Microbaculum marinisediminis: one gene and its partner. The protein of the gene in region 2 interacts with the protein of the main gene of each other region in a pairwise test. Links are inferred from orthologs where the notes say so. Each region holds a gene or a part of one and is shown on either strand. Other genes may lie near its edges.

Evidence for each region.
Region 1: the proteins of hfq (region 2) and rho interact in binary tests that used the Escherichia coli proteins (3 or more experiments, as listed by UniProt). The link is inferred for Microbaculum marinisediminis from one-to-one orthologs.

Annotation. Positions count from the first base shown.
Region 1 is NZ_JALIDZ010000004.1:254,243-268,475, reverse strand. What follows is about bases 7,314-10,124. They hold rho (transcription termination factor Rho), read right to left. Parts: upstream 9,447-10,124; coding sequence 8,181-9,446; downstream 7,314-8,180. Other genes in these bases: hemJ (protoporphyrinogen oxidase HemJ), read right to left, coding at 9,656-10,124; MUB46_RS10135 (hypothetical protein), read right to left, coding at 7,580-7,939; MUB46_RS10140 (thioredoxin domain-containing protein), read left to right, coding at 7,314-7,563. Also shown: MUB46_RS10165 (ParB/RepB/Spo0J family partition protein), read right to left, coding at 1-532; MUB46_RS10160 (ParA family protein), read right to left, coding at 609-1,421; 16S rRNA (guanine(527)-N(7))-methyltransferase RsmG, read right to left, coding at 1,454-2,125; tRNA uridine-5-carboxymethylaminomethyl(34) synthesis enzyme MnmG, read right to left, coding at 2,118-3,992; tRNA uridine-5-carboxymethylaminomethyl(34) synthesis GTPase MnmE, read right to left, coding at 4,151-5,485; more of MUB46_RS10140, read left to right, coding at 5,554-7,313; more of hemJ, read right to left, coding at 10,125-10,180; hemE (uroporphyrinogen decarboxylase), read right to left, coding at 10,177-11,148; MUB46_RS10115 (pyruvate, water dikinase regulatory protein), read left to right, coding at 11,583-12,413; MUB46_RS10110 (Maf family protein), read left to right, coding at 12,403-13,032; MUB46_RS10105 (shikimate dehydrogenase), read left to right, coding at 13,029-13,868; coaE (dephospho-CoA kinase), read left to right, coding at 13,868-14,233. UniProt on the Escherichia coli protein: Facilitates transcription termination by a mechanism that involves Rho binding to the nascent RNA, activation of Rho's RNA-dependent ATPase activity, and release of the mRNA from the DNA template.
Region 2 is NZ_JALIDZ010000010.1:180,391-194,762, forward strand. What follows is about bases 548-3,497. They hold hfq (RNA chaperone Hfq), read right to left. Parts: upstream 2,177-3,497; coding sequence 1,919-2,176; downstream 548-1,918. Other genes in these bases: hflX (GTPase HflX), read right to left, coding at 548-1,918; MUB46_RS20065 (D-amino-acid transaminase), read right to left, coding at 2,330-3,190; MUB46_RS20070 (TrkH family potassium uptake protein), read right to left, coding at 3,263-3,497. Also shown: mazG (nucleoside triphosphate pyrophosphohydrolase), read left to right, coding at 1-534; more of hflX, read right to left, coding at 497-547; more of MUB46_RS20070, read right to left, coding at 3,498-4,714; Trk system potassium transporter TrkA, read right to left, coding at 4,731-6,107; nitrogen assimilation response regulator NtrX, read right to left, coding at 6,226-7,590; MUB46_RS20085 (sensor histidine kinase NtrY-like), read right to left, coding at 7,614-9,800; ntrC (nitrogen regulation protein NR(I)), read right to left, coding at 10,025-11,464; MUB46_RS20095 (two-component system sensor histidine kinase NtrB), read right to left, coding at 11,471-12,631; tRNA dihydrouridine synthase DusB, read right to left, coding at 12,631-13,725; MUB46_RS20105 (bifunctional 2-C-methyl-D-erythritol 4-phosphate cytidylyltransferase/2-C-methyl-D-erythritol 2,4-cyclodiphosphate synthase), read left to right, coding at 13,857-14,372. UniProt on the Escherichia coli protein: RNA chaperone that binds small regulatory RNA (sRNAs) and mRNAs to facilitate mRNA translational regulation in response to envelope stress, environmental stress and changes in metabolite concentrations.

The DNA of each region.
Region 1 (14,233 bases), on a different replicon or contig from region 2:
ACAATCTCAACGTGTTAGCGACGTGACTTCGACTCTTTCCTATGACGTCGCCAAGCTCCGCCTGGGTGTAGGCGAACTCGTCGATGAGGCGCTGGTAGCCCTCGGCCTCCTCGAGCGGATTGAGATCGGCGCGCTGGACGTTCTCGATGATCGCGATCTCGAGCGCCTCGCGGTCGCCGACCTTGTGCACGACGACCGGCACCTCGTGCAGGCCGGCGCGCTGGGCCGCGCGCCAGCGCCGTTCGCCGGCGATGATCTCGAACCGGTCGGCATCTTCCGGCGTGGCGCGCACCAGAATCGGCTGAACGATGCCCTTTTCGCGGATCGACGCGGCGAGATCGGCCAGGTCCTCGTCGCCGAAGCGCTTGCGCGGGTTGCGCGGATTGGGGCGCAAGAACTCGATCGGGACCCGCCGCTGGCCGCGGGCGCGGTCCAGGGCGGATTTCTCGGTATCGACATCGCCGATCAGCGCGGCGAGGCCGCGCCCGAGCCGCGAGGGCGCGCCTTGGCCGCCGTCTTCCTTTTTCGCCATCGTCGTCGCTGTCGTCGCTGCGGGTTTCGCCATGGTCATTGTTGCGGATCCGAATCGAGTCACGGTTGGGTCGAGATCAAGCAGCCCGTAGGCGGCGTTCACGCTGGATTATTTCGGATGCGAGTCGAATATACGCCTGGCTTCCGGCGCAGTGCATATCATAGAGCAGCACCGGCTTTCCGAACGACGGCGCCTCGGACACCCGCACATTCCGCGGGATCACCGTGTCGTAGACGTTCTTGCCCATGTGCCGCCGCACGTCGTCGACCACCTGTCCCGACAGGTTGTTGCGGCGGTCGAACATAGTCAGCACGATGCCGTGGATCGACAGGGACGGGTTCAGGGCCGTCTTGACGTGCTCGACCGTCTGCAGGAGTTGGCTCAGGCCCTCCAGCGCGAAGAACTCGCATTGCAGCGGCACGAGCACCGAGTTGGCCGCGCTCAGCGCATTGATGGTCAGGAGGTTCAGCGACGGCGGACAATCGATCAACACGTAATCGATGCCGAAATCGTCGTCGTCGTGGGGCGCCCTCGCCCCGAACGGTTGCCGGATCGCGTTGCGCAGCCGGAAGGAGCGGTCGTGCGCGCCCATCACTTCCTGCTCGAAGCCCAGCAGATCCAGCGTCGATGGCACCACCGACAGCCGCGGCACCGCGGTATCCATGATCGCGTCGACCAGGCTTCTCTCGCCGGACAGCACATCGTAGACGGAGCGGTCTCGCATGTTGCGGTCGATGCCGAGGCCCGTCGAGGCGTTGCCCTGCGGATCGAGATCGACGACGAGAACGCGCTCGCCGATGGCGGCAAGCGCGGTCCCCAGATTGATGGTCGTGGTCGTCTTGCCGACCCCGCCCTTCTGGTTGGCGATGGTGATGACGCGCGGTGTCATGCGGCAGGCCTCCGGAAACGATCTACAGGTCTTTAGGCGCTTTTGCGGACACAGTCATCAACGATGACCAGGGCGCTGCCCGCTTGCGTCCGGCTCGGTACGAGTCTGTAGCTGAATGTCCAACATGTTGAGGCCTGGGTCAATTCACGCTCTACATCTTGACCCTTGTGGAAAACCGCGATCGCGCCGCGCGCGATCATCGGAGCGGCCATTTTCAACAGCTTTTCCAAGGGCGCCAGCGCCCTTGCAGTCACCACGTCGACCGGCTCGTCCCACGCCTCGACGAACGTTTCTATGCGTTCACAGTGCACGGTCGCCGGTGCGGCGGTGCGCCGGGCGGCCGCGCGCAAGAAGGCGCATTTGCCCGAAAGCGATTCGACCAGATGCACCTCAGCGCCTGGCTTCTCGGCCATGACGACGGCGACGACCATGCCCGGAAGACCCGCGCCGGAGCCGAGATCGACCCAGCGCCGGGCCTCAGGCGCACAAGCCACAGCCTGTGCACAGTCCGCTATATGCCTTGTCCACAGGCGGGAAAGCGTGTCCGGTCCGACCAGGTTTTTGGCTTTGCTCCACTTTCTGAGCTCGTCCACGTAGTTATCCAGTCTCGTCTCTGTTTCACGTGAAACGTCGACGAGATCGCGCACGAGGGCCAGGCCCGCAGCCCGATCCGCATCCGAATCGACTTTGTCCCCGCTACGCACTCTTGCGGCCTTCGCTGCGCCGGCGCAGATGCGCGGCAAGCAGGAGCAGCGCCGCCGGGGTCATGCCCTCGATCCGGGCGGCCTGCCCGACCGAATGCGGACGGACCGTCGACAGTTTCTCCCGGATCTCGTTCGTCAACCCGGCAAGCGCCGCGAAATCCATATCCGCGGGAATCTCCAAGGTCTCGTCGCGCCGGAACCGGTCGATATCCGCCTTCTGCCTCTCCAGATAGACCGCGTAGCGCGCCTCGATCTCGAGTTGCTCGCCAATTTGTTTCGGAAGCGCACCGAGCTCCGGCCAGATCGCTTTCAGCCGGGTCAGGTCGATATCCGTATAGGCCAGCAGATCCAGAGCGGACCGACGCTGTCCGTCATGGTTGAGCGCCAGTCCCCGGCGCGCCGCCTCCTGCGGAGTCAGGTTGAGCGAACCCGCCAGCGCCTTGGCCTCGTCCAGGGCCGTCATCTTCCTTTCGAAGGCCAGCGCCCGCTCGGTACCGACACAGCCCAGCGAAATCCCCCGCGCGGTCAACCGCTGATCCGCATTGTCCGCGCGCAGGGTCAGCCGATACTCAGCCCGCGAGGTAAACATGCGATAGGGTTCACTAACCCCGCGCATGACCAGGTCGTCGATCATGACCCCGATATAGGCATCGGACCGATCGATCACGATCCCATCCGTTCCGGATGCGAATCGAGTCGCATTGAGCCCGGCCACGAGCCCCTGCGCGGCCGCCTCTTCATATCCGGTTGTGCCGTTTATCTGGCCGGCAAGGAACAGACCCGCCACCCGTTTCGTCTGCAGCGTCGGCTCGAGTTCGCGCGGATCGACAAAATCGTACTCGATCGCATAACCAGGCCGCAGGATCACCGCCCGCTCCAGACCCGGCATGGATGCGACGATCGCCGTCTGTACATCCTCGGGAAGCGACGTCGATATCCCGTTCGGGTAGACCGTGTCGTCGTCCAGGCCCTCCGGCTCCAGGAAGATCTGGTGGCTGTCGCGATCGGCGAAGCGGACGACCTTGTCCTCTATCGAGGGACAATAACGCGGACCCCGACTTTCAATCCGCCCGGAATACATCGCTGATCGGCCGAGATTAGCCTCTATGATCGCATGCGTCCGCGCGACCGTCCGGGTTATGTGGCAGTCGATCTGCGGTGTCTCGATCTTGTTGGTCAGGAAGGAAAACGGGACAGGCTCGGCATCGCCCGGCTGGCGCTGCAGAGCCGCCCAGTCGATCGTCCGCCCGTCGAGCCGCGGCGGCGTTCCCGTCTTCAGCCGCCCGAGCCGGAAGCCGAAAGCCTCGATTCGCTCGGCCAGCTTTACCGCCGGCTTGTCCCCCACCCGACCCGCCGGCCAGGTCTTCTCGCCCAGATGGATCAGACCGCGCAGGAAGGTTCCGGTCGTCACCACCACGGCGCCGGACCGGTAATGCCGGCCATCCACGGTCGTTACGCCACCGACTCGATTCCACTCGACAATCAGATCGGCCACCTCGCCGCTTATGATATCGAGATTAACGATGCCCCCGAGCTCGGCCTGCATCGCCACGCGATACAGTTTCCTGTCTGCCTGCGCGCGGGGTCCGCGCACGGCAGGGCCTTTCCGCCGGTTCAGGAGACGGAACTGGATGCCGGCGCGATCTGCGACCCGGCCCATCACCCCGTCCAGCGCATCGATCTCGCGGACGAGATGGCCCTTGCCGACCCCGCCGATCGCCGGATTGCAGGACATCTCGCCGATCTTGGCCGGGTCCTGGGTAATCATTGCCACGGTCGCGCCGGCGCGTGCCGCCGCAGCCGCAGCCTCGCACCCCGCATGGCCACCGCCGATCACCACGACGTCGTATATCTTTATCTGCGTCATTGTCCGCATCCCGAGACGCGCTGATTACAGTGATTGCCCCGCCGCTGCCAAGGTCCGATTGCGCGCCGAACCTGTTTCACGTGAATCCCCGGCTGCGGTCTGCCGAGGCGTTAACCGTGATTCACGTGAAACATTCCAATTCGCATCACCGCTTATTCTTACTTGCCGATGCAGAACTGCCCGAAGATCGCGTCGAGCACATCCTCCACATCGATCCGGCCGGTTATGCGCCCAAGCGCGTTCGCCGCCGCCCGCAACTCCTCGGCAACCAGATCGCCGTCCGCCACATAGTCGAGCCGCCCCGCCCGCTCCAACGCGGCAAGCGCCGCCATCGTTTCGCTGCGATGCCGCGCCCGCGTGATCACGGATTCCGTTCCGGATCCGACTCGATCCTGAATCCAATCCGTCAACGCCTCGATCAGGGCAGAAATGCCGGCGCCCGTCTTCGCCGAGATACCGAACCGATTATCCGCCAGCCGCCCCGCGTCTCCGCCCTTTACGTCAACCTTGGTCTCCACGATCCAGGCCGTCGCACCCCCCGATCCATCAAGCCCCGGACCCGCCATCGGATCCGTGCCCCGCTCGACCAGCCACAACACCAGATCGGCCCGCGACGCGTGATCGCGCGCGCGCCGTACCCCTTCCGTCTCGATCGCATCCGCCGTTTCCCGAATTCCCGCCGTATCCACCACCGTTACCGGAACCCCGGCGAGATCGAGCCGCACCGCGATCGCATCGCGCGTCGTCCCCGGCACCTCCGAGACGATCGCCACGTCGCGGCGCGCCAAAGCGTTGATCAGGCTCGACTTTCCGACATTCGGTTCACCGGCGATGACCACGGTAAGGCCGTCGCGAATCATCTCGCCTCGCCCGCCATCGGCGAGTTCCCGCCCCATCTCCGCGGTGAGCTCCGCGATCTCCGGCCCAACCTGCTGGCTCACCCCTGCCGGCACATCGTCCTCGTCGGCGAAATCGATGCCCGCTTCGCACAACGCCAGGATGCCTATCAGCCGCTCCCGCCAGGTGTCGTACACCCGCCCGGCCCGGCCCTCGAGCTGGCGCAGGGCCTGGCGCCGTTGCGCCTCGGTCTCCGCGTCGATCAGATCGGCAAGACCCTCGACCTCGGTCAGATCGAGCTTGCCGTTGCCGAACGCCCGCCTGGCGAACTCACCCGCCTCGGCCACGCGCAGACCGTCGAGCCCGGACAGCGCCTCGATCAATCCCGCCACGACCGCCCGGCCGCCATGGACATGGAACTCGACGCAATCCTCGCCGGTGAAACTCGCCGGACCCGGCATCCACAGCACGAGCCCCTTGTCGATCGCCTCGCCGTTCCGCCCCCGAATCGACCGCAACGACGCCATGCGCGCAGCCGGAACCGACCCGGCCAGACTTTCAACCGACCGAGCCGACGCCGGACCCGACACCCGCACCACCGCGACACCGGCCTTGCCCGCGCCGCTCGAGACCGCGAAGATCGTGTCGGTCTCCACCCGATCACACCGCCCTGTCACTTCTCCACCACCGCCTTAGATACCTTCATGGAAACCGCAGAACCGGCATGACCGAAAACCGCCTCAGCCACGAAACCAGCCCCTATCTCCTCCAGCACGCTGACAATCCGGTGCACTGGCACCCCTGGGGAGCCGAGGCCCTCGCCGAAGCCAGGTCTTCAGGCAAGCCCATCCTTCTGTCGATCGGCTACGCCGCCTGCCACTGGTGCCATGTCATGGCCCACGAAAGCTTCGAGGATCCCGAAACCGCCCGCTGGATGAACGATCTGTTCGTCAACATCAAGGTCGACCGCGAGGAACGCCCCGATATCGACCAGCTTTATATGGCAGCGCTACACCAGTTGGGCGAGCAGGGCGGCTGGCCTCTGACCATGTTTCTGACCCCGGACGGCGACCCGTTCTGGGGCGGAACCTACTTCCCCAAGACCGCCCGCTACGGCCGGCCCGGCTTCGTCGACGTCCTCAAGCACATCGCCCGGATCTTCCGCGAGGAACCGGACAAGATCGAGCAGAACCGCGCCGCCATCACCGCCCGCCTGACGCCGCCCGCAGGCGAACCCGGCCAGCTGTCGCCGGACATCGTCCCGGCGATCGCCGGCAAGCTGATCGAGATCTTCGACCCCGTGAACGGCGGCCTCAACGGCGCGCCGAAATTCCCGCAGGCCCCTATCCTCGATCTCGTCTGGCGCGCCGGCCTGATGACCGGACAGACGCGGTTCTTCAAAACCGTCGAGCACACCCTTTCGAGGATCGCCCGCGGCGGCATCTACGATCATCTCGGCGGCGGCTTCGCCCGCTACGCAGTCGACGAGCGCTGGCTGGTGCCGCATTTCGAGAAGATGCTCTACGACAACGCCCAGCTCATCGAGCTGATGACCACGGCCTGGCTCAGGACCGGAAATCCGCTGTTCCGCACCCGAATCGAGGAAACCGTTGACTGGCTGACACGAGAGATGATTGCGGAGGGCGGCGCCTTTGCCGCCAGCCTCGACGCGGATTCGGAAGGCGAGGAAGGCCGCTTCTACGTCTGGGACAAGGCCGAGATAGACGGCCTCCTCGGCGATAAAGCCGCCCTGTTCGCCAAGGCCTACGACGTTACCGAAGTGGGCAATTTCGAAGGCCGGACCATCCTCAATCGCCTCGACGATCCGTTCCCCCTATCCGAAGCCGACGAAACCCATCTGGCCGAAGCCCGGACAATCCTGTTTGAGGCCCGCGAACCGCGCGTTCATCCCGGCCGCGACGACAAGATCCTCGCCGACTGGAACGGCATGATGATCGCCGCCCTCGCCTATGCCGGACGGACATTCGAGCGCCCGGATTGGATCGCTCTCGCCGAGACCGCCTATCGTTTCGTCACCGACTCGATGACGCGCGACGGCCGTATCGCCCATGCCTATCGCGACGGCAAAATGACATGGCCGGGATTATCCTCCGACTACGCCGCGATGGCCTCCGCCGCCCTCGCCCTGTTCGACGCCACCGGCGATCGTCCCTATCTCGATGATGCCATCTCGCTTGCGGACTGCCTCGAGACCTGGCACGTGGGCGACGACGGCACCTACCGCCTCGCCGCCTCCGATGCCGCCGACGTGACCATCCGGATGCGGTCCGGCGTCGATGAGGCCACCGCAAATCCAAACGGCATCGCCGCCACCGTCCTCGTCCGTCTGTATCACATCACCGGCGAAGGTCCCTTCCTCGCCCGCGCCGACCGACTTCTCGCCGCCTTTGCTTCCGATGCGGCGCAAAATCCCGTCGGCCACGCGAGCCTGCTGTCCGCCCTCGCTCTGCGGACCGCCGGCGTCCAGATCGTGGTCATCGGGGATGCCGGCGATCCGGCCATGAAAGCGCTCGTTTCCGCCGTCAATAGCGTTCCGGACCCGAATCGAAGCCTGATAACGCTGTCACCAGGCGACGATCTGCCCGCCGGCCATCCCGCGCTGGGGAAATCCCAGGTCGACGGATCCGCCACCGCCTATGTCTGCCGCGGCGACACCTGCTCGCTCCCCGTAACGGATCCGAATCGGTTGAAGGACGCGCTCAATCCGGCCTGAGCGCGCTACTTCTTCTTCACCTTGTACTTAATCGTAATCCCGAGAGGAGCACGTTGCCGCAGGTATCGGCAGCGTCGGAGTTATACCGCTCCATTTCCAGCCCAATCATGTCGCCGGGCTTCCGATCGCTCAGGATCCCATCCGAACCGAGAATGAACACCTTGCGAACGCCAACCCAAGGATGCGCCACACTTACAAACGGCCCGCCGCGCGGACGCAGGAATGTCGGATCGCCGTCGTAGCCGCCCATTTCACCGACGCGGACGCGCGTGTATCCACCCGCCTCGTATTCCACGGCACCGAACATGGCGGTGCTGCTGATGGGAACCGAAAAGGACACCCTTTTGGCGGACGCAGGCGAACTGGAAATCATCATCGCAGCCACCGCCATTACAAGGCAGAAAAGTCCTGCGGGCGCCGAAACGCCCTCCCCCCGAAAGACATACAGGTTCTCCCATCTAGATCCATTGCTACGGGGAAACCTAAACAATTACCAAACATTCCCTTAAGTAACTCCGGCCAAACGACACCGCCCGCATCACCGATCGGCCGCTCAAACGAAAAGGCCGGACCCCGCGGGGCCCGGCCTCCATATCTCACCGTAAGCAAACCGGTGTTCAGGTGTTCATCGAATCGAAGAACTCGTCGTTGCTCTTCGTCTGCCTGAGCTTGTCGAGCAGGAACTCGATGGCGTCCACCGTCCCCATCGGATTGAGAATGCGGCGCAGCACGTACATCTTCTTGAGCTTGTCCGGCGGGACCAGAAGCTCTTCCTTGCGGGTGCCCGACCGGGTGATGTCCATGGACGGGAACACGCGCTTGTCGGCCACCTTGCGGTCGAGGATGATTTCCGAATTGCCCGTACCCTTGAACTCTTCGAAGATCACTTCGTCCATGCGGCTGCCCGTATCGATCAGCGCGGTCGCGATGATCGTCAGCGAGCCGCCCTCCTCGATGTTGCGCGCCGCGCCGAAGAACCGCTTCGGCCGCTGCAGGGCATTGGCGTCGACACCACCGGTCAAAACCTTGCCCGAGGACGGCACCACGGTGTTGTAGGCGCGGCCGAGGCGCGTGATCGAATCCAGCAGGATCACGACGTCGCGACCGTGCTCCACCAGGCGCTTGGCCTTCTCGATCACCATTTCCGCCACCTGAACGTGGCGCGCCGCCGGCTCGTCGAAGGTCGAGGAAATCACCTCGCCCTTCACCGACCGCTGCATGTCGGTCACTTCTTCCGGCCGCTCGTCGATCAGAAGAACGATCAGATAGCACTCGGGATGATTGGTCGTGATCGAATGGGCGATGTTCTGAAGCAGAACCGTCTTGCCGGTCCGCGGCGGCGCGACGATCAGGCCGCGCTGGCCCTTGCCGAGCGGCGCGACCAGGTCGATCACCCGCGCCGACATGTCCTTTCCCGTCGGAACCTCGAGCTCCATGTTGAAGCGTTCTTCAGGGTAAAGCGGCGTCAGGTTGTCGAAATTGATCTTGTGGCGCGCCTTCTCCGGGTCCTCGAAATTGATCGTGTTGACCTTGAGCAGCGCGAAATACCGTTCGCCCTCCTTGGGGCTGCGGATCATGCCTTCCACCGTATCGCCGGTGCGCAGGCTGAACCGGCGGATCTGGCTCGGGCTCACATAGATGTCGTCCGGACCCGGCAGATAGTTCGCGTCGGGCGAGCGCAGGAAGCCGAATCCGTCCTGCAGCACCTCAACGACGCCTTCGCCGACGATTTCGACGTCCTGGGCCGCGAGCTGCTTGAGGATCGCGAACATCAGCTCCTGCTTGCGCAGGCCGCTCGCGTTTTCGACTTCCAGGCTTTCGGCAAAGGCGAGCAGCTCCGGAGGCGACTTCGCCTTGAGCTCCTGAAGCTTCATTTCCCGCATCGGCGGTAAACTCCTGTGGCGGTATACGCCTGAGTGGTTCGGGGGGTGTGGACCGGCGAAAAGATCGGGTCCATCGTTTTTGTGGAGATTAACGAGGCTGGAACTCGCACCCGAGACGGGCGGATCGATGTCCTACGCTCGATTAGGTGAGTCGGGCGATTATATATACCGCGTCACAAGACGCCACAAGTATTCCGCTTCGGTTTCGCTCAGAACGGCTTCACGATCACGAGAATGACGATGATGACCATCAATACGGTCGGCACCTCGTTCATGATCCGGAAGAATCGTGCCGAATGCCGGTTCCGGTCCTCGGCGAAGGCACGAACGTAGCCCGAAAACATGCCGTGCACCGCCGAAAGCGCTATTACCAGCGCGAACTTGGCATGGAACCAGCCGGACGTCCACCAGCCCCCGTCCCAGGCAAGCCACAATCCGAGCGCCCAGGTCACAACCATGGCCGGGTTGATGATGAACCGCAGAAGCCTGCGCTCCATCACCTTGAACGTCTCGGACTGCGCCGATCCCGGCGCCGCCTCGCAATGATAGACGAACAGCCGCGGCAGATAGAGCATGCCGGCCATCCACGAGATCACCGCGATCAGGTGAAACGCCTTCAGCCACAGATACAGCCCCGACGGCTGCCAGAGCGCCAGTCCGCCGAACAGCGCCGCCGCGACGGCGACGCCGACGACGGCCCTCAGAACAAGCGTGCGGCGCGGACTGTCGCTCACCCCGTCCCCTTCCGCACCCGCTTCAGCATCGATTCGACGTGGGCTATCGGCGTCTCCGGCAGAATCCCGTGGCCCAGGTTGAAGATCAGCCGCCCCGCCGACAGCGTTTCCAGGATCCGGTCGACGCTTTCGTCCAGCGCCCTGCCGCCGGACAGAAGCGCCAGCGGATCGACATTGCCCTGAACCGCCGTCACCGGCTGCAGGCTGTCGCGGGCGAACGCCAGCGGCATCGTCCAGTCGAGACCGATGGCGTCGATCCCCGTACCCTCGACATAGGCCTTGGCACGCGCGCCGGCCCCGCGCGGGAAACCGATTACCCGCGTCCCCGGGATCTCGGCCCGCACCGCATCGACGATCCGCCGCGTCGGCTCGATCGCCCAGCGCCTGAAGCCGTCTTCGTCGAGCACCCCCGCCCAGGTATCGAAGATCTGGATGGCGTCCGCGCCGGCCCTGAGCTGGCGGATCAGATAGTCGGCCGACGCCTCGACCAGAATATCGATCAGCTGCTGGAACAGCTCCGGCTCGCCATAGGCCATCATCCGCGCCGGTCTCTGATCCGGCGTGCCCTGACCGGCGATCATATACGTGGCGACCGTCCACGGCGCCCCGCAGAAGCCCAGCAGCGTCACCTCGTCGGGTAATCCCGCCCGCACCCGTTCCACCGTCTCGAACACCGGGGCAAGATGGCTGGCGATCCTCTCCGGCGTCAGCGCCGCGATCGCCGCGCCTCCCGATAGCGGCGCGAGCCTGGGCCCTTCGCCCTGCTCGAACCGCACCGGCTGTCCGAGTGCATCCGGCACGACCAAGATGTCGGAGAACAGGATCGCCGCATCGAACCCGAACCGCCGTATCGGCTGCAGCGTCACCTCGGTCGCAGCCTCCGGCGTGTAGCACAGGTCCAGGAAACTGGGATAGCGCGCCCGCACGTCCCGGTACTCCGGCAGATACCGTCCTGCCTGCCGCATCATCCAGACGGGCGGCACGTCGTATCGCTCGCCTGCCAGAACCTTCGCCACGCGACGATCAACAGGCCGATGGTCTTCTTTCAATAGAGTCAAAGAGAGAGGATTCCTTCGATTCCGATTCTTAGAGAGCCAACTAGCGGGATTAAACTCTGTCCACAACACCGGTCCCAGAATGATCTGACAAGCCGCATTTCGTCGCGGCCCGGCCCGTTAAGATTTCATTAATAATTTCAAGGCCCCACCGGCTCGGTCCGAAAACCGGCTCAGCATGTTTACCCATTATTAACGAAATCAACCGGACATCCCCGATCCCCTCCTCGAACGGAAGAACCTGTTGATGACCGAGCGGGTCAAACGCTAAGTCAGCGGATAGGATTCCCGACCGCGCCCCAGAGCGTGGGATAACGACCAGGTTCTCCACAGGTCTCAACAAGCCGATGCCGGATCGCATTCATAGCTACGTTCACCTGCACCTGGTCTCCGATGCGACGGGCGAGACGCTGATCGCGGTGGCGCGCGCGGTGGCCGCGCAATACGCTTCGGTGCGCGCGATCGAACACGTCTATCCGCTGGTGCGTTCGCAAAAGCAGCTCGAGCGCGTCATTACCGACATCGAGGACGCGCCGGGCATCGTCCTCTATACGCTGATCGGGGCCGAGCTCAGCGAGCGGCTGGAAAAGCGCTGTAAGGAGATCGGCACGCCCTGCGTATCGGTGCTCGCACCGGTGCTCGGCGTGTTCCGCTCCTATCTCGGCACCGAGTCGACGCCGCGTATCGGCGGACAGCACGTACTCAACACGGAATATTTCCGCCGCATCGACGCATTGAACTACACGCTGCTGCACGACGACGGGCAGATGCCGGAGGATCTGAACGAGGCGGACGTCGTCCTCGTCGGCATCTCGCGCACGTCGAAAACACCGACCAGCATCTATCTCGCCAACCGCGGCATAAAGACAGCCAATATCCCCGTGGTGCCCGGCATCCCCCTGCCACCGCAGCTCGACGAGGTGACGAAGCCGCTGATCGTCGGCCTGATCGCCAGCCCCGAGCGTATCGTCCAGATCCGCCAGAATCGCCTGTTGTCGCTGAACGCCGACGACAACACCGCCTATGTGGACAAGTCGAGCGTGGCAGCCGAGATCGCCTTTACCCGCAAGCTCTGCGCCCGCCAGGGCTGGCCGCTGATCGATGTGACCCGCCGTTCCATCGAGGAAACGGCCGCGGCGATCCTCGCCCACTATAAGGAGCACGCCAATGACGCATGACCGTCCGCTTGCCCTGAAACCGGTGGTTCTGGCATCCGCCAGCCGTACCCGCCGCAGCCTGCTCGAGGCCGTTGGCCTCGACGTCGAGGCCGTTCCGTCGGGTCTCGACGAGCGCGCGATGATCGACGCGATAGTTCAGGACACCGAGGAGGATCTGCCGCCCGCCGATGTCGCCTCGGTCCTGGCCGCCGCCAAGGCCGATGCCGTAAGCGCCAACCGTCCCGGTGCCATCGTCATCGGCGCCGACCAGACGCTCGAGCTCGACGGCGAACTCTTCGTCAAGCCCGAGAGCATCGAACAGGCCCGTTCGAACCTCCTGCGTCTGCGCGGCAAGACCCATCTGCTTCATGCCGCCGTCGCGATCGTGCGCGATGGCGAGCAGCTGTGGTCGACGCTCGAGACCGCGGCGCTGACCATGCGCGACTTCACCCCGCAGTTCCTCGGCCGCTATTCGGTCGCCGCCGGTGAAGACATGCTCGACAGTGTCGGCTCCTACCGGGTCGAGGGTCTCGGCCTGCAGCTCTTCGAGCACATCGACGGCGATCACGCCACCATCCTCGGCCTGCCCCTCCTGCCCGTTCTGGCTGAATTGAGAAAGCTCGGCGTCGTCGAAAAATGAACGATATACCAAAGGCCTGCGTCATCGGCTGGCCGGCCAGGCATTCACGCTCGCCGCTTATCCACCGTCATTGGCTTCGGCGCTACGGCATCGCCGGCGACTACGTCATCGAGGAAATCGAGCCGGAGGATTTCGAGGCCTTCCTGTCCGATCTTTCCGCGCACGGTTATGTCGGCTGCAACGTCACGCTGCCGCACAAGGAAGCGGCCGCCCGTCTCGTCGCCCGGCGTGACGAGACCGCGGCGCGCCTCGGTGCGGTGAACACGGTCTGGTACCAGGACGGAGACCTCGTCGGCGCCAATACCGACGTCTACGGCTTCCTCGCCAATCTCGATGCCGGCGCGCCGCGATGGGACGCGGGCCTCGACCGCGCCGTGGTGCTTGGCGCCGGCGGTGCGGCGCGCGGCATCGTCCACGGACTGCTGACCCGCGGTGTCGGCCGCATCGATGTCGTCAACCGCTCCCTCGATCGGGCCGCGGCCCTGGCCGACGCTTTCGGCCCGGCGGTGATCGCCCGCGGCTGGGACGAGATCGATACGGTGCTCGAGGATGCGCGCCTCCTCGTCAACACGACGTCGCTCGGCATGCAGGGCAATCCGCCGCTCGAGATCGATCTCGCACCGCTCGCCGCCGAGGCCATCGTCAACGACATCGTCTACGTGCCGCTCGAGACCAATCTCCTGAAAGCGGCGCGCGCGCGCGATCTGAACGCCGTCGACGGTCTCGGCATGCTGCTCTATCAGGCGGTGCCGGGCTTCGAGAAATGGTTCGGCGTGCGCCCGGATGTGACTTCCGACCTGCGCGCCGTTCTCGTCAAGGATATCGAGGGGACCTGATGTTCATAATCGGCCTGACCGGATCGATCGGCATGGGCAAGTCGGCGACCGGGCGCATGTTCGCCGCCCGCGGCGCGCCGGTGCACGATGCGGATGCGGAGGTCCATCGCCTCTATGCGAACGAGGCCGTCGGTCCGATCGGCGACGTCTTCCCCGATGCGATCGTGGACGGCAGGGTCGACCGCGACCGGCTGTCGAAACTGGTGCTCGGCGACGATCAGGCGATCAAACGGCTGGAGAAGATCGTCCATCCGCTGGTGCAGGCGCGGGAAACGGCCTTTCTCGACGCGGCGTTCGCCGGAGGCCGTCGCTTCGCCGTCGCCGAGGTGCCGCTTTTGCTCGAGGTCGGCGGCGATGCGCGTGTC
Region 2 (14,372 bases):
GCCGCTACGCCGGAGGCGGTGAAGCGCAACTGGGAAGACATCAAGGCCGAGGAGAAGGCCGAAAGACACGCCGAGCGCGAAACGCCCGGGCCGGCCTCGCTGCTCGACGACGTGCCACTCGCCCTGCCCGCGCTGCAGCGCGCCGTGAAGCTGCAGAAGCGCGCCGCCCGGGTCGGCTTCGACTGGGACGACTCCGCCCAGGTCATCGCCAAGATCCACGAGGAGATCGACGAGGTGTCCGAAGCCGCCGAAGCCGGAGACCGGGGCGCACTTGCGGACGAGATCGGCGACGTCCTGTTCGCCGTGGCCAACTTCGCCCGTCATTTCGGCGTGGATCCCGAAGACGCCCTGCGCGGGACCAACGACAAGTTCCGCCGCCGCTTCGCCCACATCGAACAGCAGGCGCGCGCCGAAGGCACGCCTCTGGAGGCCGTGACGCTCGAGCGGATGGAAGGCTGGTGGCAGGACGCCAAGAAAACTGAAGGCGCGCCCGCCCTCAGTCGAGGCGCAGCGCTTTCGCGAACCGCCGATTGAACTCCGCCAGCCGCTTCATCGGGACGTCGACGTCGAGACGGACGACGCCGGTGTCGTCGTCATGCCGCCGCCCGGTGACGGTGCAGCGCTCATAGATCCAGTTCATGCCGGCGCCGTCCGCCGCATCGAGCACCACCGAACGGTGCGCGATCTCGCCTTTCAGGCGGGTCTCGATCGCCGCGAGCAGCGCGTCGACCCCCTCGCCCGTCATGGCGGAAATCGGGACCGGTCGTTCGATTTCGGGCAGACGCTCGGCAGCAGCCTTCAGGCTGTCGCACTCCTCCGCGCCGATCAGGTCGATCTTGTTCCAGACCTCGATCATGTGACGGGGGTCCTCGGTATCGACGCCGAGCGAAGACAGCACGTCGACGACGTCGGCCGCCTGCGCCTTCGTGTCCGGGTGCGAAATGTCCCGCACATGCATCACCAGATCCGCTTCGATGACCTCTTCGAGCGTCGCGCGGAACGCCACGACGAGATCGGTCGGAATGTCCGATATGAACCCGACCGTGTCGGAGAGGATGGCCATATGACCTTCCGGCAGCGTCAGGCCGCGCAATGTCGGATCGAGCGTTGCGAAAAGCAGGTCCTCGGCGAGCACCTCGGCCTTGGTCAACCTATTGAAAAGCGTGGATTTTCCGGCGTTCGTATAGCCGACGATGGCGACGATCGGATACGGAACCCGGCGGCGCGTCTCGCGATGCAGCGCGCGGGTCCGGCGAACCGCCTTGAGTTCCTTTTCGATGCGGGTGATCCGCTCCTGGATAAGGCGCCGGTCGGTCTCGATCTGGGTTTCGCCCGGCCCGCCCATGAAACCGAAGCCGCCGCGCTGTCGCTCCAGATGGGTCCAGGACCGTACCAGGCGGCTCTTCTGCCACGTCAGATGCGCCAGCTCGACCTGCAGCCGCCCTTCCCGCGTGCGCGCCCGCGCGCCGAAGATCTCGAGGATCAGGCCGGTCCGATCGAGGACCTTGGCGTCCCAGGCCTTTTCGAGATTGCGCTGCTGCGCCGGGGTCAGCGCCGCGTCGACAACGACGAGCTCGGCATCCTCGCCGCGCACGATGGCGGCGAGTTCCTCGACCTTGCCACTGCCGATAAGCGTCGCCGGCCGCGGTGCGGCGACGCGGACGACGCCCTGCCCGACCACATCGAGGTCGATGGCACCGGCCAGGCCGACGGCTTCATCGAGCCGCGCCTCGGCCGAACGCACCACGGCGGCCTTGGAGCCGCCGCGCGCGTCGTCCCGTCCCTTCCGATCGCTTGCCTCGAGAACCGGTACGAGGACATACGCGCGCGTGGGGTCACGCGCGGTGCTATGTCCCGACGCCCGCTCCGGGTCCCGGCCGGGCGCGCGACCATGCCGTGCAGGATCGACCGGCTTCAATCAGCCACCAGCGGCTGCGCCTTCCTCGGCCGGCTCGAACAGCTGAATCGGCCCGTTCGGCATGACCGTGGAGATTGCGTGCTTGTAGACAAGCTGAGAATGTCCATCGCGCCGCAACAATACGCAGAAATTATCGAACCAGGTGACTACCCCCTGAAGTTTAACCCCGTTTACGAGGAAAATCGTGAGAGGCGTCTTGTTCTTGCGTACGTAGTTGAGGAACGTGTCCTGTAGGTTTTGATTTCGTTCCGCCGCCATTCCTTTACCTCTTGCCCCGCCATTTCCTTTCAGGGCGGGTCCCTTCTCTTCCGACCAAGATTGATCGGCAAACCATCAATCCGTCCCGGCTACAATTAGATGGCAACTCGTACCGCCGGGGCAAGGTTCGATTCTGCACCGCACTGTTCATTTTTACGGCGCGATCTCCGCCTGCGTGTAGAAAAGCTCGCGCAGTTTTCCGGCGATAGAGCCCGGTTTACCGTTCCCGATGACCGCATCGTCGATCTTGACAACCGGCATAACCAGTTTTGTCGCCGACGTCACGAACGCCTCACGCGCCTTTCTCGCCTCTTCGACGGTGAAAGGCCGCTCGACGATTTCGACGCCCTCGCGGGCGGCGAGATCGACGACGACGGTTCGGGTAATGCCGCGCAGGATCCCGAATTCCGCCGGCCGCGTGATCAATCGGCCATCCTGATCGACGATCCACGCATTCGTCGCCGACCCCTCCGTCACATAGCCATCCGTGTCGACGAACCACGCCTCCGATGCACCGGCGTCTTCCGCCGCTTGCCTGGCAAGCACGTTGGGAAGCAGAGAAACCGACTTGATATCGACCCGATCCCAGCGATTTTCCGGAACCGTAATGACACTGATACCGTTTTCCGCCGATTTTGCACTCTTTTTCGGATCGATCGCACGCGCCGTCACGACGACCGCCGGTGGCACGTCGTCCTTCGGGAACGGATGGTCGCGCTTGGCGACGCCGCGGGTCACCTGCAGGTAGACGAGCCCGTTGCGCACCCTGTTGCGCCGCACGGTCTCGCGCAACACATGTCCGAGCGCCTTCGCCGACATCGGCTCGCGAATACGCAGCTCCTTCAGCGAGCGGCCGAGCCGCGCCATGTGCCGCGTTTCGTCGACGAGATGTCCGTCATGCACCTCGCAGACCTCGTAGACGCCGTCGCTGAACTGATAGCCACGGTCCTCGACATGCACCTGGGCGTAGGCATGCGGAACATACCGGCCATTGACGTAGGCGATGCGGGACATGGTCGAGGCTGCTCCGAGTCGTTTTCTTGTGATTGGTATCAGAATGAAGGCGGATTGGAGCCGAAACAAGGATTATCCGCGACGCACCATGTAAACCAGAAGACCTAGCGCGGCAACGACCTCCAGACGCCCGAGAATCATGCCCAGGCACAACGCCAGCTGCGCGCCCGTATCCATATCCGCATAGGACGGCCAGTCACCGGATACGGCCCAGTCGCTCGCATAGATCGGCCCGGCATTGGACACCGCGGAAAGCGCCGCCATGACCGCGCCTTCGTATGGGAGTCCCTCGCTCGCGAGAAGCAGTGACAGCGCGACGACGGCGAATACGAAAGCGAGGAAGCCGGTCCAGATCGCCTTCATCACCTGGATGTCGTACGGCTGCCCGCCCAGCCGTGAGGGGCGGATGCCATGCGGATAGACGAGCCGATTGAGCTCGCGCCCGCCCTGCACGAGCATCGCGCCGACCCGGAAGAGCTTGATACCGCCGGCGGTCGAGAAACTCGCGGCGCCGATCGCCAGGAGGATCGCGACCAGCGGGATCGGAAAGATCTCGAAGCTCGCGTGTCTGATCTCGAAGCCGGATGTGGTGATCAGCGATGTCGCGGTGAACAGCCCGTCGCGGAGGGCAATGCCGACGCCCTGCCCCGCCGCACGAAAAAACGCGAATCCGGCGATCAGGCCGAGCCCCAGGCACAGCCCGATCGCCCACAGGCTCTCCCGGTCCGACATCCGCCGCGACCGGCGCAGCTGGAACAGATTGCGCTGCCACAGCACGTTCGTCCCGCCGTACAGCATCGCCACCACGAGGACGAGAATGCCGAACGTCGGCACGTATTCGCCGATCGTCACCGAGCGCGGCGAAAACCCGCCGGTCGATACCGCGCTGAATGCGAGGCAAAGCGCTTCGAACGCCTCGAGATCCGTCGCCGCCAGAAGCAGGAAGGTGACGGCGGTGGCGCCGAGATAGATAGGAAAGACGTCGCGAACGAGCAGGATCAGGCGACGCCGCTCCGGCAACCCGCCATGCTCGACCATCCGGGAATGGGTCTCGGGCAGACCGCCGACGCCGGAGGGGGCGAGCGCCAGCACGACGACCAGCAGCGTCAGGCCGCCGCCGAACCACTGTGTCATCGCCAGCCAGAGCACGACGCTGCGCGGCAGCTCCTCGGGCGGCGGCAGCACGGTGGCGCCCGTCGTCGTCAGTCCCGAGACCGCTTCGAAATAGGCCTCGACCACGCCCAGTCCGTCGACGGTCATCGTGAGCGTCAGCGCCCCGACCAGCGGCAACAGCAACCAGAGCATCAGGGCCAGCAGATAGCGCTGGGACGGCCTCAGCCTGCGCTCGCGCCCGCGCAGGCTCAGCATCATCGCCCCCGCGACGAAAATCCATAGGCCGGCGCTGATCAGGAAATCGAGCCCCAGCGTCCCCTCGCCCAGCCCGATCGCCACCACGGCCGGCAGAACCAGCGCAAGGGCGTAGGCGGCGAGGAAATGGGCGAAGACGAAGACGACGGGGATCATGGGAACCGCGATCGGCTTAGAAGAATTCCAGGCTGACGCGGAACATCTGCTCGACCTTGCGGACCTGATCGGCCATTGCCGCCATGACGATGCGATCGTGCGGCTGGATGTAGGTGTCGCCGCGCGGAATGATCACCTCCTCGCCACGATAGATGGCGCCGATCCTGATGCCATCGAACAGATCGAGTTCGCGCAACGGCTTGCCCACGAGCGGCGAGGTTTCCAGCGCCTCCGCCTCGATGATCTCGGCGGCGCCGTTCTGGACCGAATGGACGCCGCGGATACGGCCGCGCCGCACGTGCTGCAGCACCTTGGAAACGGTGATCTGGCGCGGATTTACGTAGGCCGAGATGCCGAGCGACCGCGTCAGGTCGGGATAACCCCGGTTGTTGATCAGGCACAGGCTGCGCCCCGCGCCGAGTTTCTGGCCCATCACGCACGCCAGGATGTTGACTTCGTCGCTGTTGGTCAGCGCCACGATGGTGTCGGCGTCGGCGACGTCGGCTTCGCGCAGCAGCTCCTCGTCGAGGGCGCTGCCGTGCAGGACGACCGTGCGGCGCAGATCGTCGGCCACCTCGATGGCGCGTTTGCGGGAGGACTCGATGACCTTCACCCGCGCGCTGCGTTGCCGCGCCTCGATCTCGCGCGCCACGTAGAAACCGATATTGCCGCCGCCGACGATCACCACCCGGGACGCGGCCGCTTCCTCGTGGCCGAAGATACCCAGCGTGCGACGCACCTGGTCACGGTCGGCGGCGAAGTAGGCGACATCGCCGACCAGCATCGAATCAGACGAATCCGGCACGAAGAAGCGCTCGCCGCGCTGAATACCGATCACCAGCGCCTTCAAGTCCGGGAACAGCTCGGTGAGCTGGCGCAGCGGCGTGTCCACGATCGGGCAGTTCTCGTCGCAATAGACGCCGGCCACCACCACCTGCCCGTCGGCGAAGGTGACGGTGTCGGTCGCGCCCGGCAGCGCCAGCCGCCGGAGCACCATCTCTCCGACCTCCACCTCCGGCGAGATGATCACGTCGATCGGCAGATGCTCGCGCGAGAACAGATCGCGCCAGTGCGGCGCCAGGTAACTCTGGGCGCGGATGCGGGCGACCTTGGTCGGGACGTTAAACAGCGAATGGGCCACCTGACAGGCGATCATGTTGACCTCGTCGTGCAGCGTCACGGCGATCAGCATGTCGGCCTGCTCCGCGCCAGCCTGGGCGAGCGTGTCCGGGTGGGCGCCATGGCCGACGAACCCGCGGACATCGAGCGTCTCGGTGATCGACTGGATCAGTTCCGGTGCCCGGTCGATGATGCTGACGTCGTTGTTCTCGGCGGCCAGTTTCTCGGCAATGCCGAATCCCACCTGGCCAGCTCCACAGATCACGACCTTCATGGTTCAGTCCCCGAATTGCGACATCGCGGCGCCCGCGGCCTTCCGGCCGCGGACGTCAGCCCCGCTTCATAGCTTGTTTTGCTTGATCAGCCTACGGCCGGCGTCGCGTCTTCTCGGCTCAGCCGACGCCGAGCGTCTTGAGCTTGCGGTGCAGCGCCGAACGTTCCATCCCGACGAACTCGGCGGTGCGCGAGATATTGCCGCCGAAGCGATTGATCTGGGCAATCAGGTATTCGCGCTCGAAGATCTCGCGCGCGTCGCGCAGCGGCAGGGCCAGCATTTCCTCGGCCCGCGAATTGCCCGGCGCCGGCGGCAGCGAGGCGCCGACTTCCGCCGGCAGCAGGTCCGCGGTGATGACCGCCTCGGCGTCGCCGCCGGCGAGAATCATCAGCCGTTCCACGTTGTTGCGAAGCTGGCGCACGTTGCCCGGCCAGTCGTGCGCCTGCAGCACCGCCATGGCGTCGGCGCCGATGCGGCGGATCGGCAGGCCGGTCGAGTTCGAGATCTGCTGCATGAAGTGGTCGACCAGTTCGGGAATGTCCTCGCGCCGCTCCGCCAGCGCGGGAACCCGCACGGGAACCACGCCCAGGCGATGGAACAGGTCCTCCCGGAACCGGCCCTCCTGCACTTCCAGCTCGAGGTCGCGGCTGGTCGAGGAGACGATCCGCACGTCGACGAACACCCGGGCCGAGCCGCCGACCCGCTGGAAGTTCTGATCGACCAGAACCCGCAGGATGCGGTTCTGGGTCTCGCGCGGCATGTCGGCGACTTCGTCGATGAACAGCGTACCGCCGTGCGCTTCCTCGAGCGCGCCGATCACGCGGCGGCCGTCCGCGGTCTCGGTGCCGAATAGCGCGACTTCCATGTTCTCCGGCGTGATCGTCGCCGCGTTGATCACGACGAAGGGGCCGGAGGCGCGGGCCGACAGGCCGTGCAATGTCCGCGCGGCAAGCTCCTTGCCCGCCCCGGACGAGCCGGAAATCAGCACACGACTGTTCGTCGGGGCAATCCGCTCGATGGCGTTGCGAAGCTGATTGGCCGCGCTCGACTTGCCGACGATGCGGCTGGTGTCACCGGCGCGCTGCTTGAGGTCCTTCACCTCCCGGCGCAGCTGCGAGGTCTCCAGCGCCCGGGTTGCCACCAGCACCAGCCGGTCGGCCTTGAACGGCTTCTCGATATAGTCGTAGGCGCCCTTCTTGATCGCGGAGACGGCCGTCTCGATGTTTCCGTGACCGCTGATCATCACCACCGGGAGATCGGGATGGTCCTGCTTGATGACCTCGAGCAGTTCCAGCCCGTCGAGCCGGCTGCCCTGCAGCCAGATGTCGAGAAAGACCATGGACGGCCGGCGCGCCTCGATCTCCGACAACGCGTCGTCGCTGTTGCGGGCGGACCGGGCGTCGTAGCCCTCGTCCTCCAGGATGCCCGCCACCAGATCGCGAATATCGGCCTCGTCGTCGACGATCAGGATATCTTTCGCCATTCACCGTTGCTCCACTGACGCGTTCACGACACGGCCGCGTCGACCGCGCGTTCCAGGTCGTCCATTTCCATTTCCGAATTGCCGCCGACAGGCAGGGCAAGGCGAACCCAGGCGCCGTGCCCGCCCTCGGCCACCGACGGCGCATCCGCCAGTTCGACTCGGCCGCCATGCTCCTCCATGATGCGGCCGACGATGGCCAGACCGAGGCCCGTGCCCTTCTCGCGCGTCGTCATGTACGGCTCCAGAAGCCTGGCCCGGTTCTCGCTCGGCAGGCCGATGCCGTTGTCGATCGCGTCGATCGTCACCCAGCCGTTCGCCTCCCCGACCGTCACCGCCACGTGGCCGCGTTCGCCATTCGCGTCGGGATCGGTCGCCGATATGGCCTCGATCGCGTTCTTGATGATGTTGGTCACCGCCTGCGAGATCAGCCGGCGATCGATGGGGACGGAGATCGCCGTCTCGGGCAGGTCGAGCGAAATGTCGACCTCCGGGTTGCCGACACGCATCAGGAATGCGGCCTGCTTGACCGTCTCGACGATATCGGCGGGCGCGATCACCGCCTTGGGCATGCGCGCGAACGAGGAGAACTCGTCGACCATGCGGCCGATATCGCCGACCTGCCGGATGATCGTGTCGGTGCACTGGTCGAAGATCTCGCGGTCTTCGGTGATCGCCTTGCCGTACTTGCGTTTCAGCCGCTCGGCCGAAAGCTGGATGGGCGTCAGCGGGTTCTTGATCTCGTGGGCGATGCGGCGCGCGACGTCGGCCCAGGCGGAGGTCCGCTGCGCCGTGACCAGTTCGGTGATGTCGTCGAGGGTGACGACATAGCCGCGGTGGCCCGTCGCCGAGACCTCGGTCGCCACCCGCACGGCGATGGTCCGGTCGCGCCCGCCGCGGCGCACCGAAATCTGGTCGTGGATCAACCGTGACGGCTGCGCCCAGGCCTGCTCGATGCAGGGTATGAGTTCCGGCAGCTCATCGGTCAGCGGCTTGCCGAGCAGCTCTTCCTGGCTCGTCCCCAAAAGCACGGCGGCCGAGCGGTTGGCCAGCGAAACGGCGCCGGCATCATCGACGCCGAGCACGCCCGCCGGAACCCCGGCGAGCACCGTCTCGATGAAGCGCCGCCGTTCGTCGAGCTCCTCGTTGGCTTCGAGTAGATCGTCGCGCTGGGAGCGCAACTGCGTCGTCATCTTGTTGAAGGTGGTGCTCAGGCTCGCCAGATCGCCTTCCTTGTTGCGGATCGGCACCTGGACGTAGAGGTTGCCCTGGGCCACCTGATCCGCGGCGCCGATCAGCCTTCGGACCGGAGACACGAGCCGGTTGGCGAACCCCATGCCGACCCACACCGCCGCCAGCAGCAGAATGAAGGCGAAGCCGACATACATGAGACCGAAGGCGATCTGCACGCCGAAACGCCGCCGCTCGAGGCTGGAGAACTCGGCGATATTCGCCTGGGCCAGGCGCAGGTAGTTGATCACCAGCGGATCGACGGACCGGGCGACGTAGAGATAGGCCCCGTCGAAGTCGTCGAGTTTCTTGATCGCACCGACCTGGTTCGAGACGCCCGGAGCGATGACGATCACCTCACCGCTCTTGGCCTGCTCCACCGCATTCGCCGGCGGCATCAGAAATTCCCGCTTCAGCTCGATATCGGCGCGCCTGAGGACATTCAGGTTCTCGTCCAGCAGGTACGCCGCCGGCAGCGACCGGATCGCCGCCTGCGCGGTGAAGAACTTCTGGAACTGCTCCGGATCGTCCCGGTACATCGCGTCCGCGCGTTCCAGGTCGGTCGCCATGGCGAGGATGTCGGCCCGGATGACCTGCCCGTGTTCGCGCAGATACGCGTCGGCAACCGACAGCGAGGTCTGCATGATCGCCTTGGTGCGCTCGGAGAACCACGTATCGAGCCCCCGGCTGAGCGTAACGCTGGCAATGATCGCGACGATCACCGCCGGGACCACCGCGATCACCGCGAACAGCGCGAGAATGCGCAGATGAAGCCCCGCACCGGCGATGCCGCGACGGCGAGCCAGCCACAACCGGCCGATTTCGACCGCGACGATGGCGCCCAGCCCGGCAACCAGGATCAGGTTCACGACCAACGCGGCGGCGACGGCGTTTTCGTCCGGCTCGACCGCGGTCAGACCGGTCAGGACCGCGAACGTCCCGGTCCCCGCGACAAGCGACAGCACCACCAATAGCGCGCCCACGATCCGCAGGGATTTTCTGCGGCGCGTCGAAAACGCCGGCACTGGCTGCTGTCGCGGTTCGGCAAGTGTCACTGACTGAAACCCATTCCCGTTCCGGCTCCGGACGCTGCAGCGGAATAGCGGCAGCGCGCACCACGCCGCCGCCGGATACTCGGCGCCGGACCGATGCAGATCAACCACAAATGTTGCAGAAATGAGACAAGGAAAAGGCGGCAGCCCGAAAACTACCGGCTGCTGCGGATAACCTGGATATCGAGGTCGCGGATCTTCTTGCGCAAGGTGTTGCGATTCAGTCCCAGAAGCTCCGCCGCGCGAATCTGGTTGCCGCGTGTCGCCGCCAATGCGGCGCCGATCAGCGGTTCCTCGATCTCCCGGAGAACACGGTGATAGAGCCCGGGCGGCGGCAGGGTGTCGCCGAACTCGCGGAAGTAGCCCGACATGTGGCGCTCGACGGAGCCGCCGAGGGTTTCTTCCTCACGGTCGCCATCGTTGGCGGGGTTGGCCGACGGCTCCCCGAGTTCGGCCTCGATCGTCTGCTCGTTGATGATCTCCTGCGGGTACAGCGCGGCGAGCCGCCGAACCAGATTTTCCAGTTCGCGTACGTTGCCGGGCCAGCGATACCGCCGCAGACGGTCGAGGGCGGCCTGTTCGATCTGCTTGTGCGGCAGCCCCTCCTTCTCGGCCTGGGCGAAGAAATGACGCACCAGGTCGGGAATGTCCTCGGTGCGTTCGCGCAGGGGCGGCAGCCGGATCGGTACGACGTTCAGGCGATAGTAGAGATCCTCCCGGAACAGCCCCTGATTGATCAGCTGCCGGAGATCCTTGTTGGTGGCCGCGATGATCCGGACGTTGGTCTTGATCGGCACGCGCCCGCCGACCGTCGTGTACTCGCCCTGCTGCAGGACGCGCAGCAGACGGGTCTGCGCCTCCATCGGCATGTCGCCGATCTCGTCGAGGAACAGCGTGCCGCCTTCGGCCTGCTCGAACCGGCCGGTGTTGCGGGTCTGCGCGCCGGTGAAGGCGCCCTTCTCGTGGCCGAACAGCTCGGCTTCGATCAGGTCGCGCGGAATGGCCGCCATATTGATGGCCACGAACGGCCCGTTCGCGCGCTTGCCGTAGTCGTGCAGGGCCTTGGCGACCAGCTCCTTGCCGGTGCCCGACTCACCGGCGATCATCACCGTCAGATCGGTCTGCATCAGCCGTGCGAGCAGCCGGTAGATGTCCTGCATTGCCGGCGAGCGTCCAACGAGTGGGATATTGTCCCCCTCTTCCTCCGCACCGTCCGCCGCCCGCGGCTTCGGTTCCGCCAGGGCCCGGCCGATGATCGTCACCAGTTCGTTCAGGTCGAACGGTTTCGGCAGATATTCGTAGGCGCCGCGCTCCGATGCCTTGACCGCGGTCAAGAAGGTGTTCTGGGCGCTCATCACGATGATCGGCATCTCGGGCCGGATCTTCTTGATACGCGGCAGAAGATCGAAGGCGTTCTCGTCGGGCATCACCACGTCGGTGATCACGAGATCGCCCTCCCCTTGCGAGACCCAGCGCCACAGGGTGGCTGCGTTGCCGGTCACGCGCACGTCGTATCCGACGCGCGACAGCGCCTGGTTGAGCACGGTTCGGATCGCGGCGTCGTCGTCGGCGACCAGGATGTTACCGGTAGGCATCGTCTCTCAGTCCTCGTCGGATTTCACGTCGGACGCGCGCGCGTTGGGGTCGCGGTGGGTCAGGTACATCGGCATGAGAACGCGGAACACGGTCCGCCGCGGTTGTGACTGGCACTCGATCACGCCGCCATGATCGCCGACGATCTTGGCCACGAGCGCGAGGCCGAGGCCGGAGCCGGACATCTTGGTTGTCACGAACGGATCGAACAGATGCGGCAGGAAGTCCTCTGCGACGCCGGGGCCGTTGTCGCGCACGCAGAACTCCAGCGGCAGGCTGACCTTCTCGGAATTGCCCGGAACCGACAGCCGCACGCCAGGCCGGAACGCCGTCGACAGCACGATCTCGCCGTCCGTCGCGTTGGGGCCAATCGATTCCGCGGCGTTCTTCACCAGGTTCAGGAACACCTGCACGAGTTGATCGCGATTGCCCAGCACCGGCGGCAGCGAGGGGTCGTACTCCTCGACGAAACGGATGTGCTTGGCGAAGCCGGCAGAGGCAATGTGCTTCACCCGGTCCAGCACCACGTGGATATTGACCGGATCGCGCTCGACCGGCCGCTGGTCGGAGAACACCTCCATCCGGTCGACCAGCTTGACGATCCGGTCGGTCTCCTCGCGGATCAGCCGGGCAAGGGCCCTGTCGCCCTCCTCCACCGTCGACTCGAGGAGCTGGGCGGCGCCGCGAATGCCCGAAAGCGGATTCTTGATCTCGTGCGCCAGCATGCTGGCCAGCCCGGTGACGCTGCGCGCCGCCGCCCGATGCGTGAACTGACGGTCGAACTGCTCGGCGATGGTGCGCTCGTGGATCATCACCACGGTGGTGTCGTTTTCCTCGGCGATCGGCGCGACGTAGATATCCACCAGCCGCTCGCCGCCGGTGCGCGGCGTTCCGATCGCCACCCGGTATTCGCTGACCGAGGCGGCCCGTTCGCGCGCCTGCGCCAACAGATCGATCAGCGGGCTGTCATGCGGCACCAGATCGGTGATGGCGTAGCGCTGTAAGACGGAAAGGCTCGTCTGGAAGAACGATTCCGCCGCCGCGTTCGCCGAGACGATCGCGTTGTCGTCCGCGACCGCGATCACCGGATGCGGGAGCGCGTTGAAGACAGCCTCCGACGCCGGTGCGTGGACGTCGCCGGAGACCTTGTCGAGGACCGCGCTCGTCATCAGGCTGCACACTCCAGTTGTCCCGCGGCGAAGGCATCGGGGATTGCCGCCGCCACCGCGCGCGGATCGTCTTCGGTCAGAAGGGCCGCGCGCCACGCGCCGATCTCGTCGGCCGGCTTCACGGCTTCCAGGTACCAGCCGAGATGCTTGCGGGCGATACGCATGCCGAGCGTATCGCCGTAATGACCGAGCATCGCTTCGTAGTGTTCCAGAACGATGGCGGCGATGTCTTCCGGCGCCGGCTCCAGCTCGGAGGCGCCGGCTTCGAGCGCCCGTGCGATCGCGCCGACCTGCCAGGGCCGCCCGCACGCGCCGCGGCCGACCATGACCGCATCGGCCCCCGACCGCGCCAGCGCCTCGCGCGCGTCCTCCAGGCCGAGAATATCGCCGTTCACCACCACCGGGACGTCGACCGCCTCGACCACGGCGCGAACCGCCGGCCAGTCGACCGGTCCCTTGTAGAAATCGCAGCGCGTGCGCGCGTGGACCGTGATCATCTGCACGCCCAGTGCCTCGGCGCGCATCGCCAGCTCGGCCGCGTTCAGCGAGTCGCGGTCCCAGCCGAGCCGCATCTTCAACGTGACCGGCACGGCGACGGCGCCGACGGTCGCCGCGATCAGCCGAGCGGCATTATCGAGATCGCGCATCAGCGCCGAACCGGACCACCGGTTGGCCACGCGGCGGGACGGACAGCCCATGTTGATGTCGACGATATCGGCGCCGGCATCGACGGCGAGCCGCGCCCCTTCAGCCATCCATTTGGATTCGCAACCGGCCAGTTGCACGACGTTCGGCGCCACGCCCTCGCCTTCGATGCGCAGTACGGCGTCGGGCTTCTGCTGCACGAGTTCTTCGCTGGCCACCATCTCGGACACGACGAGGCTCGCCCCGAAGCGATGCGCAAGCCGGCGAAACGGCGCGTCAGTAATGCCGGACATCGGGGCCAGGATCGCCCGGCCGGCGAGTGGCGTCCCGTCTATCGTCAGGCCCTGCCCCTTCGGATCGGCGCCGGACTCGTCGCCCTCGGGACCGATACCACCGGGCGTGTCGGCCCTGGCCGCAATGGCCATGCCCATTTCATGTGCGTTTTTCATATTGCCCGCATTTTAGACAGATAATTTCGCGGCGCAACAAAAACGATCGCCCCGCGTAAACCATGATAAACGTTGCGCGAACACGGTTTTTTCTAAAGACGCGGACCGACATACCGCGCTATCAGGGCCAAATGACCACGATTGCCGTAATAGTAGCCGGCGGCACCGGCACCAGAGCCTCCGTAGGCGATGGCCCGGAGCCGAAGCAGTTTCGCCTGATCGGCGGGCGCTCGGTCGTCGCGCGTGCCGTCGCCGCGTTGCTCGATCATCCGCGTGTCGACGCCGTGCAGGTCGTCGTCCGGGAGGGATGGCAGGACCGGCTGGCGACCGAGATCAGCGACCGCGACGGGCTGCTCCCGGCGGTTCCCGGCGGCGCGACGCGCCAGGCCTCGGTGCGCGCCGGGCTCGAGGCCATCGCCGGGCACGCGCCGGACCGGGTGCTGATCCACGACGCCGCCCGCCCCTTCGTATCGTCCGCGGTCATCGACCGGGTGCTCGACGGCCTGGACGGCCCCCCGGGCGCGATCCCCGCGCTGCCCGTGGCCGACACGCTGAAGCGCGCGGAGAGCAAGGGAACGATCTCCGCGACGGTCGACCGCGACGGCCTGTTCGCCGCGCAGACGCCGCAGGGCTTCCGCTTCCCGGAA